Regions from separate parts of the Cobetia sp. SIMBA_158 genome, predicted to be linked through region 3. Evidence: predicted binding sites of a transcription regulator. Region 3 holds the regulator's gene; each other region holds the start of a gene.

Region 1 (3,126 bases), on a different contig from region 3:
ACGCGCCGAATCGTGAACGCGGCGGCGTCTCGACGGTTTCGCTGCTGACGCTCGAGGATGAGGACGGCAACAGCCATCGCCTCTATCTCAAGCGCCAGACCAACCACCTGGGCCGCAGCCTGGCGCGCCCGCTGGGCGAACCGACCTTCTCTCGCGAATGGCGTGCCATCCGCCACTATCACGCGCTGGGAATACCGGCAGTGGACGCCGGCTGGTACGGCGAGCGGCGCGCAGGCCGGGAATGGCGCGCCATCCTGATCACCTTCGATCTCGCCGGGCGCGATGATCTGGACCACTGGCATGAACGCTGGGCGGAACTCGATGCCGGCATGCGCTCTCAGGTCATCACCGCCAGCGCCCGCCTCGTGCGCGAGATTCATCAGGCTGGCCTGATGCATGGCTGCCTGTTCCCCAAGCACCTCTTCCTGAGTCGCCCGCCGAGTGAGTCGCCGGCCAGCACCTGGCAGATGGACGCCGTCATCATCGACCTCGAGAAGACGCGCCGCTTCGTGCTGCGCCGCCACGAGTGCCTGCGCGATCTCTACGTGCTGTGGCGCCGCCTGAAGGGCTGGCAGCACGATGAATGGCGACAATTTCTTGCCGTCTATCGCGATGCGGATGCGCAGAGCGCCGAGGTCAGTCAGTGGCTGAAAGAGCTGGAAGCACGCGCCGCACGCAAGCGTCGCTGAGCCTGCAGAGGCCGGCGACGATCTTTGGCGTAGTGAGTACTAACCTCGCGCACGGCATGCGACCAAGGTCTTGGTCACCTTGCGCGAGGATGAATGGGGATGTCGCTCGAATGCGTCATCACAAGTCTCACTCGTGAGACATTAAACTTCCCTGAAATAATCGGTAACATCCGCTAACAAGACGCCTAATAAGTTTTCAAACAACGTTCTAAAAAAATGCTTGCCAAACAGAACGCTGTTTTTTATAGTTCGCAGCGTCCCCTGATCGACGCAGCCACGTAGAGCACACGGCCCAAGCCGTAGGGTAGCGAGGCACTGCTGACAGGCAGCTCACGAAGCCAAGCTTCAAGGAGAACTACACATGAAAGCTATCAAGATCCTGACCGCTACTGTTATCGCCGGCACCATGGCAATGGGCGCACAATCCGCCATGGCATATGGCAAGGGTGACATCTTCCTGCGCGGTGGCGTTGCCAAGGTCGACGGCAAGAGCAACAACGGCAACGGTCTGATCGCCAAGGACGAGTCTGGCTTCGCCGGTTCCGTGGGCTACATGTTCCACGACAACCTGGCCATCGCCCTGCAGTCCACTGAAGAATTCAGCACTGACTGGGAAAACAGCGCCGGTGGTTTCGATCAGATGCCGATCAACCTGATGCTGCAGTACTACCCGCTGGGCGGTACTGAAGCCCGCGTCCAGCCGTACGCCGGTGTCGGCCTGAACTACACCCACTTCTCCGGTGAGTCTGCCGGTGGCCAGAGCATGGACATCGACGACAGCTACGGCGCCGCTGCCGAGCTGGGTGTGGACCTCAAGATCACCGAAGCCTGGGCCGTCAACGGCTTCGCTCGTTACGCCGACGTCAAGGCCGATACCAAGATTGCCGGTCAGGACGTGAACGACACCGAGCTGGACCCGGTCACTGTCGGTGCCGGTGTCACCTACCGCTTCTAAGTTCTTGCACGAGGCGTGAACATGCCTCCAGCGAGTACCTTGCAAGCCGTGTGATGCCGCATCATTCACTAAAGCGTCAGCGATGGAGCTCGGCAACGTCGAGCCGTCCAGGCGCCAGATGGGCATCACACACAAACGCCGCAGACCTTCGGGTCTGCGGCGTTTTCGTTATGGGCAGCCAACGGCTACACGGCGGATCTTCGCCGGCGCGGCGCAGAAATTGACCTGGATCAACCACGCCCCTGACCGAGCAAGAACGCCCGTAAACTCTTGCCCCAGATCAAATTTCTCGAAATTCGGCTACCTAGAATGAGGGCATTGTTTCCCGCCATCCTTGAGGAGCCATCATGTCCGACGTCGTCTCTCGCTCAGCCTCCCTCCCCGCGCACCTGACTTCGCGCAGCCCGCGCTCTGCGGTACGCCCGTGGCAGATTCTGGCACTGGCAGGCCTCACCGGCCTCGCGATGCTCGGCGCCGCACCGGCCATGGCCGCCGACTCGCTGAATGCCAACTCTCACAGCTCTCACAGCTCTCTCAGCTCTCTCAACTACGGCGCCGGGCAGTTCTGGACGCGTGCGGGTGTCGCCAAGGTCTCGCCGAAGAGTGACAACGGTCGCATCGATGCCATCGGTGCCGACGTGGATGTCGATGATGACAGCGCCTTTGCCTTCACTCTCGGCTATCGCTTCACCGACACCTTCGGTATCGAGCTGCTGGCGGCGCAGGATTTCGACCACGACATCTCGCTCAATGGCCAGAAAGCCGGTTCCGTCGATCACCTGCCGCCGACCCTGACACTGCAGTACTACCCGCTTGGCGGACGTGAGTCGCGCATCCAGCCGTACATCGGTGCGGGCGTCAACTACACCCACTTCTCCGATGAAACCCTCGACGATGGCACCAAGCTCGAGATGGATGACAGCTGGGGCGCGGCCGCACAGATCGGCGTCGATCTGGTGATCAACGAGCACTGGGCGGCCAACGTCGCCGCCTGGTATCTGGATATCGATTCCGATGTCACCGTGGCGGGCAGCGTCAACGACAAGGTCGAGATCGACCCCATCGTGACCATGGCCGGGATCAGCTACCGCTTCTGATCAGCCACTTCCTGGCTAGCGCTTCTGACTGGCCAGAAACGACAACGCCCCGCCAGCCCAACTCGGGCCGGCGGGGCGTTGTGCTTTGTACTGAGTGCGTTGTGAGTTGTGCGCTCGACACGCCTCAGCGCGAGGCGGCCTGCCCGCTGTTCGTTGCCGAAGCCTTGGAAGTTGCTGTAGCTGTTGAGGTTGAGGGCGTTGAGGGCGTTGAGGGCGTTGAAGGCGAAGGCGGCGTGGCGTCCTCTGCCGGCGCCTTGCTCACCTTGCCCGGACGCGGGCGGTCCAGCACCAGTCCCAGCACCACCAGTGCCGCGCCCGCCACCATCAGCGCGGTCCACTGCTCATCGAACAGCCACCATGCCATCAGCGCGGCACACGGCGGCAC
Region 2 (3,126 bases), on a different contig from region 3:
CGGACATGGGCGAGAACGAGAAATTCGGCACGGTGTAAGCAGAAGCCCGAGCTCGTCATGGAGAGCTCTTTGCAGTACCCGCGTGAGAGTCAACGCACACGGCCATGCCAGACACGACAACGCCAGCCCTCGGGCTGGCGTTGTCGTGTCTGGCAGCCTGCCGTTTCCAGCAGACCTGTCATCGGTGGTGAGGATTCCGGCCAACGAACGCCTCAGGCCTTCATGTCGAGCACGATGCGCCCCTCGATCTTGCCGTCGATCATGCGTCCGAAGATGTCATTGATGTCCTCGAGCCTGCCGGTCTGCACGGTGGCGGCGACCTTGCCTTCCGCGGCGAAGTCCAGCGCCTCCTGCAGGTCCTGACGCGTGCCGACGATGGAGCCACGCACCGTGATGCCATTGAGCACGGTGGAGAAGATCGGCAGCGGGAAGTCCCCCGGCGGCAGGCCGTTGAGCACCAGGGTGCCGCCACGGCGCAGCATGTTCTGGGCCTGGTCGAAGGCCTTGGGCGATACCGCCGTCACCAGCGCGCCATGCGCGCCGCCGATCTCGCGCTTGATGACGCTCGCCGGGTCTTCCTTCATGGCATTGACGGTCACGGTCGCGCCCAGACGGCGAGCCAGTTCCAGCTTGGCATCATCCACATCCACCGCCGCCACGTTCAGGCCCATGGCGCGTGCATACTGCACCGCCATGTGTCCCAGCCCGCCGATGCCCGAGATCACCACCCACTGGCCGGGGCGGGTGTCGGTCATCTTGAGCCCCTTGTAGACCGTGACCCCGGCGCACAGCACCGGCGCGATCTCCACGAAGCCCAAGCTGTCCGGCAGGCGGCCGACGTAGCCTGCGTCCGCCAGCGTGAACTGGGCAAAGCCACCATTCACCGAATAGCCGGTATTCTGCTGGCTCTCGCACAGCGTCTCCCAGCCGCCCAGGCAATGCTCGCAGTGGCCGCAGGCCGAGTAGAGCCAAGGCACCCCGACACGGTCGCCTTCCTTGACGTGAGTGACGCCCTCGCCCACCGCCGCGATGGTGCCGACGCCCTCATGGCCGGGAATGAACGGCGGATTGGGTTTCACCGGCCAGTCGCCATGCGCGGCGTGCAGGTCGGTATGACAGACCCCGGAGGCGGCGACCTCGACCAGAATCTCGCCACGCCCCGGACGCGGTACCGCGACCTCCTCGATCACCAGCGGTGCACCGAATTCACGTACCACGGCGGCTTTCATGCTGCTATCCATGACGTACTCCTCATCCATTGAAGACTGACGAACATTCAAGAAAGACGGACATTCAAGACAGACGAACCAGCAGAGTTGCGGCGGAGCGTTGCGCCGGAGAGTGTGGGCTTGCGCCTGCATGCGCCAGCGCCGAGCCAGTGCAAAGCTTGCCTCTCCATTGAAACTAGACGCAGCGCTCCCTGCCCTGCGCCAGATCAAGCAATCGGATCTGGCGCGGGCATCGTTGTCATTTTCTCAAGCAAGAATCGCGGGAGGCATGCAGCACCACCGGTCGCGGTGGCGCTGCCAGACAGGCCTAGAAGAAGCCGAGCGGATTGATGTCGTAGCTGACCAGCAGGTTCTTGGTCTGCTGGTAGTGCTCCAGTGCCATCTTGTGGGTCTCGCGACCGACACCGGATTTCTTGTAGCCACCGAAGGCGGCATGGGCGGGATACTGGTGGTAGCAGTTGGTCCACACGCGACCGGCCTGGATGCCACGCCCCATGCGGAAGGCGACGTTCATGTCGCGGCTCCAGACGCCGGCGCCGAGACCGAATTCGGTGTCATTGGCGATGGCCAGCGCCTCGGCCTCGTCACGGAAGGTGGTGACGGCCACCACCGGCCCGAAGATCTCTTCCTGGAAGACACGCATCGAGTTGTTGCCCTTGAGCAGGGTCGGCTGGATGTAATAGCCGTTGGCCAGCTCGTTCTCCAGCTGCTCGCTGCTGCCGCCGGTGAGCACCTCGGCGCCTTCCTCGCGGGCGACATCCATGTAAGACATGATCTTGTCGAACTGCTCGCGGGAAGCCTGGGCGCCGACCTGTACGTCGGTGTCCAGCGGGTTGCCGCGCTTGATGGTCTTCACGCGCTCCATCACCCGGGCCATGAAGTCGTCGTAGATGCTTTCCTGGATCAGGGCGCGTGACGGGCAGGTGCACACCTCGCCCTGATTGAAGAACGCCAGCACCAGGCCTTCGGCGGCCTTGTCGATGAACTCGGGTTCGGCATTCATGATGTCGGCGAAGTAGATGTTGGGCGACTTGCCGCCCAGCTCCACCGTGGAGGGGATGATGCTGTCGGCGGCGCACTTGAGAATGTGCGAGCCCACGGGAGTGGAGCCGGTGAAGGCGATCTTGGCGATGCGCTTGCTGGTCGCCAGCGCCTGACCGGCCTCGGCCCCATAGCCGTTGACGATATTGAGCACGCCCGCCGGCAGCAGGTCATTGATCAGCTCCGCGAGCACCAGAATCGAGGCCGGGGTCTGTTCCGCCGGCTTGAGCACCACGCAGTTGCCAGCCGCCAGCGCCGGGCCGAGCTTCCAGGCTGCCATCAGGATCGGGAAGTTCCACGGGATGATCTGCCCGACCACACCCAGCGGCTCATGGAAGTGATAGGAGACGGTATTGGCGTCGATATCCGCCGCGGTGCCTTCCTGGGAGCGCAGGCAACCGGCGAAGTAACGGAAGTGGTCCGCCGCCAGCGGAATATCGGCGTTCAGCGTCTCGCGCACCGCCTTGCCGTTGTCCCAGGTCTCGGCGACGGCCAGCATCTCGAGGTTCTGCTCGATGCGATCCGCGATCTTGAGCAGGATGTTGGAGCGCTCCTGCACCGAGGTCTTGCCCCAGGCAGCGGCTGCCTTGTGGGCGGCGTCCAGCGCGAGGTCGATGTCCTCCGCACTCGAACGCGGGATACGGCAGAAGGCCTCGCCCGTCACCGGGCTGACATTGTCGAAGTACTCACCCTTCACCGGCTCGACGAAGCGACCGCCGATATAGTTGCCGTAGATATCCTTGAACGTGACCAGCGCATCGGCGCTGCCCGGGGAGGCGTAGATCATGGCGAACTCCTGTTGGCCGGATTCACGAGTGGCGCTCGTGATCGACGGCCTGTTGTTGTCGTTGCTGCG
Region 3 (3,126 bases):
ATCACTTCTGGGTCGGTTTCACTGACCCGAAGATGTTCAGCCACCCGGAAGTGGAACGCACCCTGGCCGAGGAAGGAAAGAATCTCAGCCTGCCCGCCGAGCAGAGCAGCAATGCGTTGCCGATCAGCTCCTGGGTCAAGTTCGAGAGCAAGCAGGCCGCCTACCTCAAGGCCAAGCAGCGCCTGATGTCCCAGGCCTATCTCGATGGCGATCTGCGCCTGGATGAGCGAGTGCTGTGGGACGGCAGCGGCTGGGCCGACGGCCCCGGCCAGGGGCGTAACCCCAACGCGGCCCTGACCATCTATCGTCACTTCGACAATGCAGCGGTGATGAAGGGGCTGGTCGGTGGCGTGCCCAAGACGGGCTGGATCATCGATTACCCGATGCTGGAGCGCATCCACTATCTGCTGGTCGCCGGCTTCGATGTCTACGGCAATCTCGGCCATCAGCTGGTCACCCGTCTGTACATGGACTTCCTGCGCATGGAAGGCGAGAACAACCTGCTGGTGCTGTTGCCGGCAGGTGAGCGCCAGGCGGTGCATGACAGCTGGTATCGCGACGTCAGCCCCGGCCTTGGCGAGCTGCTGTTCAAGAAGCCGCCGCAGTTCGATGCGCCCAGTGGCATCGTCTGGACACCGCAGGAGCTGTCATCCCCGAACCAGGCTCGCCTTGGTCTGATGCGGCGCATGCAGGAGCGCCTCGCACCGGAACTCGGTCATGAGCGTAGTCTGAGCAATGTCGAGGATGAGCATGTGCGACATGAGCTGCAGGCCCTCGCTGCGGTGCAGGGAGTCTCGGCCAGCCTGATGCCGGAGGTGACGATCGTCGCGCTGGAGGATGGCACTGATGACTCGCCGCGCCTTTACAGCGTGCTGCGCAATTCCGCCCACGCCAACATCACCAGTCTGTTCGATGAGGAGGAAAATCGCCGTCCTGAGGAAGACACTCTCGATGTCTTGCGGGGCGTGGCGGGCGATTACCCGAATGCCTTCTGGCGTCTGACGCCTGACACCCTGACGGGGCTGGCAGAGCGGGTGGCGGCACTCGAGAGCGAAGAGGACTATCGCGCCCTGCAGGCCGATATCGGGGTGCGCCGGACTGATCCGCGCTTCTGGGAGTTTTCCGACAGCGTGCTGCGCACCAACTATGCTGATCGCCCTGTCGAAGCGGGCCTGCTGGACTATAACCGCCTCGAGAACCGCTGATCGCCAGCGAAGGCCGAGACAAGGCCTATTGTCATGACTGTCTGGGCTGCCAGGACTGTCAGGGTTGTCAGGACGACTGACGACTGGCCTGACAGAAAGAAGAAGCCCGCCACGCAAATTGCGTGGCGGGCTTCTGTCTTGTGTGGTGCCGACATGGCGCCCTGGCGGCGGATCAGCGCAGTGTCGCTCAGCGTGATGTGCTGTCAGCAGGCGTCATCAGCGACCGCCCTGACACTCGCCTTCGGCCAGTTCGATCAGGCCATCCAGATGCAGGATATGCACCTCGCGGGCACGAATGTCGACCAGCCCCTGGGTCTGGAAGCGGGTCAGGATACGGCTGATGGTTTCGACGGCAAGCCCCAGATAGTTGCCGATATCGGCGCGTGCCATCGAGAGGCGGAAGCTGTACGGCGAATAGCCACGACGACGGAAGCGCTGTGACAGGTTGACCAGGAAGCTCGCCAGCCGCTCATCGGCTGTCTTGCGCGACAGCAGCATCATCATGCGGCGATCTTCGTGCAACTCCTTGCTCAGGCTCTTGAACAGCTGGGTTCTCAGTTCCGGCATCTGCTCCGAGAGCGCATTGAGGCGGTCGAAGGGAATCTCGCAGACGGTGGTGGTCTCCAGCGCCACGGCGGTGCCGGGATAGCAATTGCTGTCGATGGCATCGAGCCCGGCCAGCTCGCTGGGCAGGTAGAAGCCGGTCAGCTGCTCCATGCCGCTGTTTTCATTGGTGATCTGCTTGAGACTTCCGGAGCGCACCGTGAAGACGCAATCGAAGGCATCGCCCTGGGTGAAGAGCACTTCCCCTTTTCTGAGTGGCGCGCGACGGCGGATGATGGCGTCAAACTGGTCGATATCTTCCATGTTCAGTGCCAGTGGCAGGCACAGTGAACTCAGCGAACAGGTCTGGCAGCGGGCTTCATGGGCGCGCAAGCGGTGTGATGCCTGTGCATTGGCCGTCATGGTGACTCTCCTGAGGAATGTCACCGCTACCCCTGGGGCAGGGCAGCGGAGGGGTCTTTCGGGCGCAACGAATGGTGGGGCGGGGCCTTGTCGCCCGCCGCTACCCTGCTCAGCCGATGTGATTCGAGCGGCCAGAGTCTGAGCGCTCATCGGCTGGGGCAGTGCAATTTCGTGGCGCCATAATATTAGATTTTATTAATTCATTATCCTGCCCAACCCATGGGCGTTGCAAGGTGTGTGAACTTTAGGCCTGGTTGGCCCCGCATGACCATACCGCGACGACCTGCCTCAGCCAGCTGCGCCGAGCAGCAGGATCAGTGCGCCGGCCAGCGTCGCCAGTGCCAGTATGCCCCAGGCACGTGGCGCTGGCGTGTCAGGCTGACGTACGCCGTTGATGCGATGTTCCTGCATGGGGCCATCGCCTTCGCGCTCGTCGCTGTCAGCGCTGGCGGCGCGCGAAAGGCTGCCCAGTGCCAGCATGGCGAACAGCACCAGGCTGCCCAGCGTGAGGGCCAGCACCCAGAGATTCCAGAACAGGGGGAGTCCAGTTGTCTCCAGCAGATTCATGTCGTGTCTCCTGAGCGGTGTCCTGTCATGGGTCGCGGCTGGCGATGTCGCTCGCGGGGGCGGCCTGCTGCAGGTAGGCGAGCAGCGCCGTGATTTCGGCAGTGCCACGCACGTCATTGGGGGCGGCGAGAATCTCGTCTTCCGCGTAGGGCACGCCCAGGCCTTGCAGGGCTCGCATGCGGGCCGCGATGCCTTCGCCGCTCAACGCCCGCTCGAACAGCCACGGGTAGGTGGGCATCGCTGAGCCCGGCACCTGACTGCGCGGGTCATTCAGATGCAGACGCTGCCAGGCATCGTCATGTTGCGCAGGCAGCTGGCTCAAATCCGTCCCCCAGCGCTCTACGCCCCACAGCGAAGGGCGGTCGTAATAGCGCTCCCGGGCGATCGT
Region 4 (3,126 bases), on a different contig from region 3:
TGCCGCCGGGGGCCAGTGACCCGCTCAAGGAGCTGCTGCGTCAGTTCCCGCGTCAGGCACTGCATGCCCGTCGTCTCGCCTTCATCCACCCGATCACGGGCAAGGAAGTCGAATTCCGCGCCGAGATGCCGGGCGACATGCTGGTGCTGATCGACTATCTCAAGGAAGACATCGCTCGCTGAGGCGGCAGGCTCGCGCGACACGCCGCACAAGGAGAGGTTATGCACGACGAGAGTCTACGCCCGACCCTGATACTGCCGGACTGGCCCGCGCCGAGCCCGGTGCAGGCCTTCGTGACCACGCGTGAGAGCGGCCCCAGCCAGGGGCCGTATGCCGGCTTCAATCCGGCGCTGCATGTGGGTGATGACCCGGCGATGGTGGCGCAGGTGCGCGAGCTGCTCGCCGCGGAGGTCGATGATGGCCGTCCGCTGGCGTGGCTGGATCAGGTGCACGGCACTCAGGTGGTGGATGCCTTCGATGTCTGCCACGCCGAAGACCGGCCGGATGCGCCGCCACGGGCGGATGCCTGCATCAGTACCGGCACCGGGCAGGCCTGTGTGGTGATGACGGCGGACTGCCTGCCGGTGCTGTTTTGTGATCGGCAGGGCACGCGCGTCGGTGTGGCACACGCGGGTTGGCGCGGGCTGGTCGAAGGCGTGCTGGAAGCCACCATCGAGCGTCTCGGTGATGACCCCGGCGAGCTGATGGCCTGGCTGGGCCCGGCGATCTCCAATGCGCAGTTCGAGGTCGGCCCCGAGGTGCGTGATGCGTTCATCGCGGATTTGCCTGAGGCCGATGACGCTTTCGAGGCCAGCCCCTACCGGCTCGGTCACTACATGGGTGATCTCTACAAGCTGGCACGCCTGCGTCTCGAGCGTGCCGGGGTCGGTCATGTCAGTGGCGGGCACTTCTGTACCGCCTCTGAATCACGCTTCTATTCCCACCGGCGTGATGATGGCGTGACCGGACGCCTCGCCACGGTGATCTGGCTGCGCTGAGGCGCTGATCAGTGCATTGGCATGCAGTACCCACAAACGCCCCGCTGACCTGATGTCTCAGGTTGGCGGGGCGTTTCTGTGTGTGGCAAAGATGATGGCCGGCGGGGGCGGCGGGTCGTCGTCGTGGCGGCGGGAATCTGACCTGGATCAGGCAAATGCCACAACATGCTGCAGCGCGGCGAATCCTGCCTTGAAAGCCGTGCGCCAGCCCCCATCTTGAGAGTCAGATACGAAATGTTACAGGCGAAGCTCCTGAGAAAAGGAGTACCGCCATGACTCTCAGGAGAAGGCACCATGCGCATCGACAAACTCACCAGCAAGCTGCAGAACGCTCTGGCGGATGCCCAGTCGCTCGCCGTCGGGCGAGGCCACAATGAAATTCACCCGCAGCATCTGCTGCTGGCTCTGCTGGAAGACCGCGATGGCGGTCTCAAGGCACTGGTCAACAAGGCGGGCGGCGATGCCACCAGCCTGATGAGCGGCCTCAAGCGCCAGCTGGATGACCTGCCCACCGTGTCCCAGTTCGATGGCAATGTCGCGCCCTCGCAGGCCCTCGGCAAGCTTCTGAATCTGGCCGATCGCGAAGCGCAGAAGCGCGGCGATCAATTCATCGCCTCCGAGCTCGCGCTGCTGGCCGCGCTGGAGCTGGGTGGTGATCTGGGCAAGCTGTTCACCTCCTCGGGCATCAAGAAGCCCGCCCTGACGTCCGCCATCGATGCGCTGCGCGGTGGCGAAGCCGTGGGCGATGCCGATGCCGAGAACAATCGCGAAGCGCTCAACAAGTACACCCTGGATCTCACCGAGCGTGCGCGGGATGGCAAGCTCGACCCGGTGATCGGGCGCGATGAGGAAATTCGCCGCACGATCCAGGTGCTGCAGCGTCGCACCAAGAACAACCCGGTGCTGATCGGTGAGCCCGGCGTCGGCAAGACCGCCATCGTCGAAGGGCTGGCCAGCCGTATCGTCAATGGCGAGGTGCCGGAAGGCCTCAAGAACAAGCGCGTGCTGTCTCTCGACATGGGCTCGCTGCTGGCGGGGGCCAAGTTCCGCGGCGAATTCGAGGAGCGCCTCAAGTCGGTGCTGAAGGAGCTGGCGCAGGAAGAAGGCCAGGTCATCCTGTTCATCGATGAGCTGCACACCATGGTCGGCGCGGGTAAGGCCGAAGGCGCGATGGATGCCGGCAACATGCTCAAGCCGGCGCTGGCGCGTGGCGAGCTGCACTGTGTCGGTGCCACCACGCTTGACGAGTATCGTCAGTACATCGAGAAGGACGCCGCACTTGAGCGCCGCTTCCAGAAGGTGCAGGTCGACCAGCCCAGCGAGGAAGACACCATCGCCATCCTGCGTGGCCTGAAGGAGCGCTATGAGGTGCACCACGGGGTCGACATCACCGACAGCGCCATCATCGCCGCCGCGCGGCTGTCCTCGCGCTACATCACGGACCGTCAGCTGCCGGACAAGGCGATCGACCTGATCGATGAGGCCGCGTCACGCATCCGCATGGAGCTGGATTCCAAGCCGGAGGAGATGGACCGTCTCGACCGCCGCCTGATCCAGCTCAAGATGGAGCGTGAAGCGCTCAAGAAGGAAACCGACGAGGCGGCGCTCAAGCGCCTCGGCGCGCTTGAGGACCAGATCTCGGAGCTGGAGCGGGAATACGCCGACCTCGATGAGGTCTGGAAGGCCGAGAAGTCCAGCATCCAGGGCGCGGCCCAGTTCAAGGCCGAGCTGGAGCAGGCGCGTATCGATCTGGAGCAGGCACGCCGCGCCGGTGACCTCAGCCGCATGTCGGAATTGCAGTACGGCGTGATTCCGGGGCTCGAGAAGCAGATCAGCGAAGCAGGAGAAGGCGAGGCGGATACCTCCGCCCACGTGCTGCTGCGCTCCAATGTCACCGAGGAGGAGATTGCCGAGGTCGTCTCGCGCTGGACCGGCATTCCGGTCGCCAAGATGCTCGAAGGCGAGCGTGACAAGTTGCTGCGCATGGAAGAGGCGCTGCACGAGAAGGTGATCGGCCAGGACGAGGCGGTGATCGCGGTGTCCAATGCGGTGCGTCGCTCACGCGCTGGGCTGTCGGACCCGAACCGTCCCAACGGCTCCTTCCTGTTCCTCGGCCCGACCGGTGTCG

What was found. Region 3 encodes FNR, which switches genes on or off when oxygen is low (the NO sensors DNR and NnrR bind a similar motif). Its sites were predicted from a motif close to TTGATNTANATCAA; they were not measured.
Region 1: R2R70_RS03175 (OmpW/AlkL family protein) is a predicted target of FNR. The motif match lies at 1,865-1,878, and genes of this name have one in related genera.
Region 2: adhP (alcohol dehydrogenase AdhP) is a predicted target of FNR. The motif match lies at 1,426-1,439, and genes of this name have one in related genera.
Region 4: clpB (ATP-dependent chaperone ClpB) is a predicted target of FNR. The motif match lies at 1,136-1,149, and genes of this name have one in related genera.

What each region holds. Positions count from the first base shown of each region.
Region 1 covers NZ_JAWJYL010000001.1:688,693-691,818, reverse strand. Annotated here, with positions in the region: gene R2R70_RS03185 (lipopolysaccharide kinase InaA family protein) at 1-689, shown strand, start outside; gene R2R70_RS03180 (OmpW/AlkL family protein) at 1,051-1,644, shown strand; gene R2R70_RS03175 (OmpW/AlkL family protein) at 1,992-2,741, shown strand; gene R2R70_RS03170 (DMT family transporter) at 2,866-3,126, opposite strand, start outside.
Region 2 covers NZ_JAWJYL010000006.1:122,990-126,115, reverse strand. Annotated here, with positions in the region: gene R2R70_RS11320 (pyridoxamine 5'-phosphate oxidase family protein) at 1-38, shown strand, start outside; gene adhP (alcohol dehydrogenase AdhP) at 213-1,241, opposite strand; gene R2R70_RS11310 (aldehyde dehydrogenase family protein) at 1,537-3,057, opposite strand.
Region 3 covers NZ_JAWJYL010000017.1:68,792-71,917, forward strand. Annotated here, with positions in the region: gene R2R70_RS17730 (fatty acid cis/trans isomerase) at 1-1,205, shown strand, start outside; gene fnr (fumarate/nitrate reduction transcriptional regulator Fnr) at 1,422-2,171, opposite strand; gene R2R70_RS17740 (hypothetical protein) at 2,460-2,738, opposite strand; gene R2R70_RS17745 (cbb3-type cytochrome c oxidase subunit II) at 2,764-3,126, opposite strand, start outside.
Region 4 covers NZ_JAWJYL010000012.1:7,339-10,464, reverse strand. Annotated here, with positions in the region: gene rluD (23S rRNA pseudouridine(1911/1915/1917) synthase RluD) at 1-182, shown strand, start outside; gene pgeF (peptidoglycan editing factor PgeF) at 222-998, shown strand; gene clpB (ATP-dependent chaperone ClpB) at 1,293-3,126, shown strand, end outside.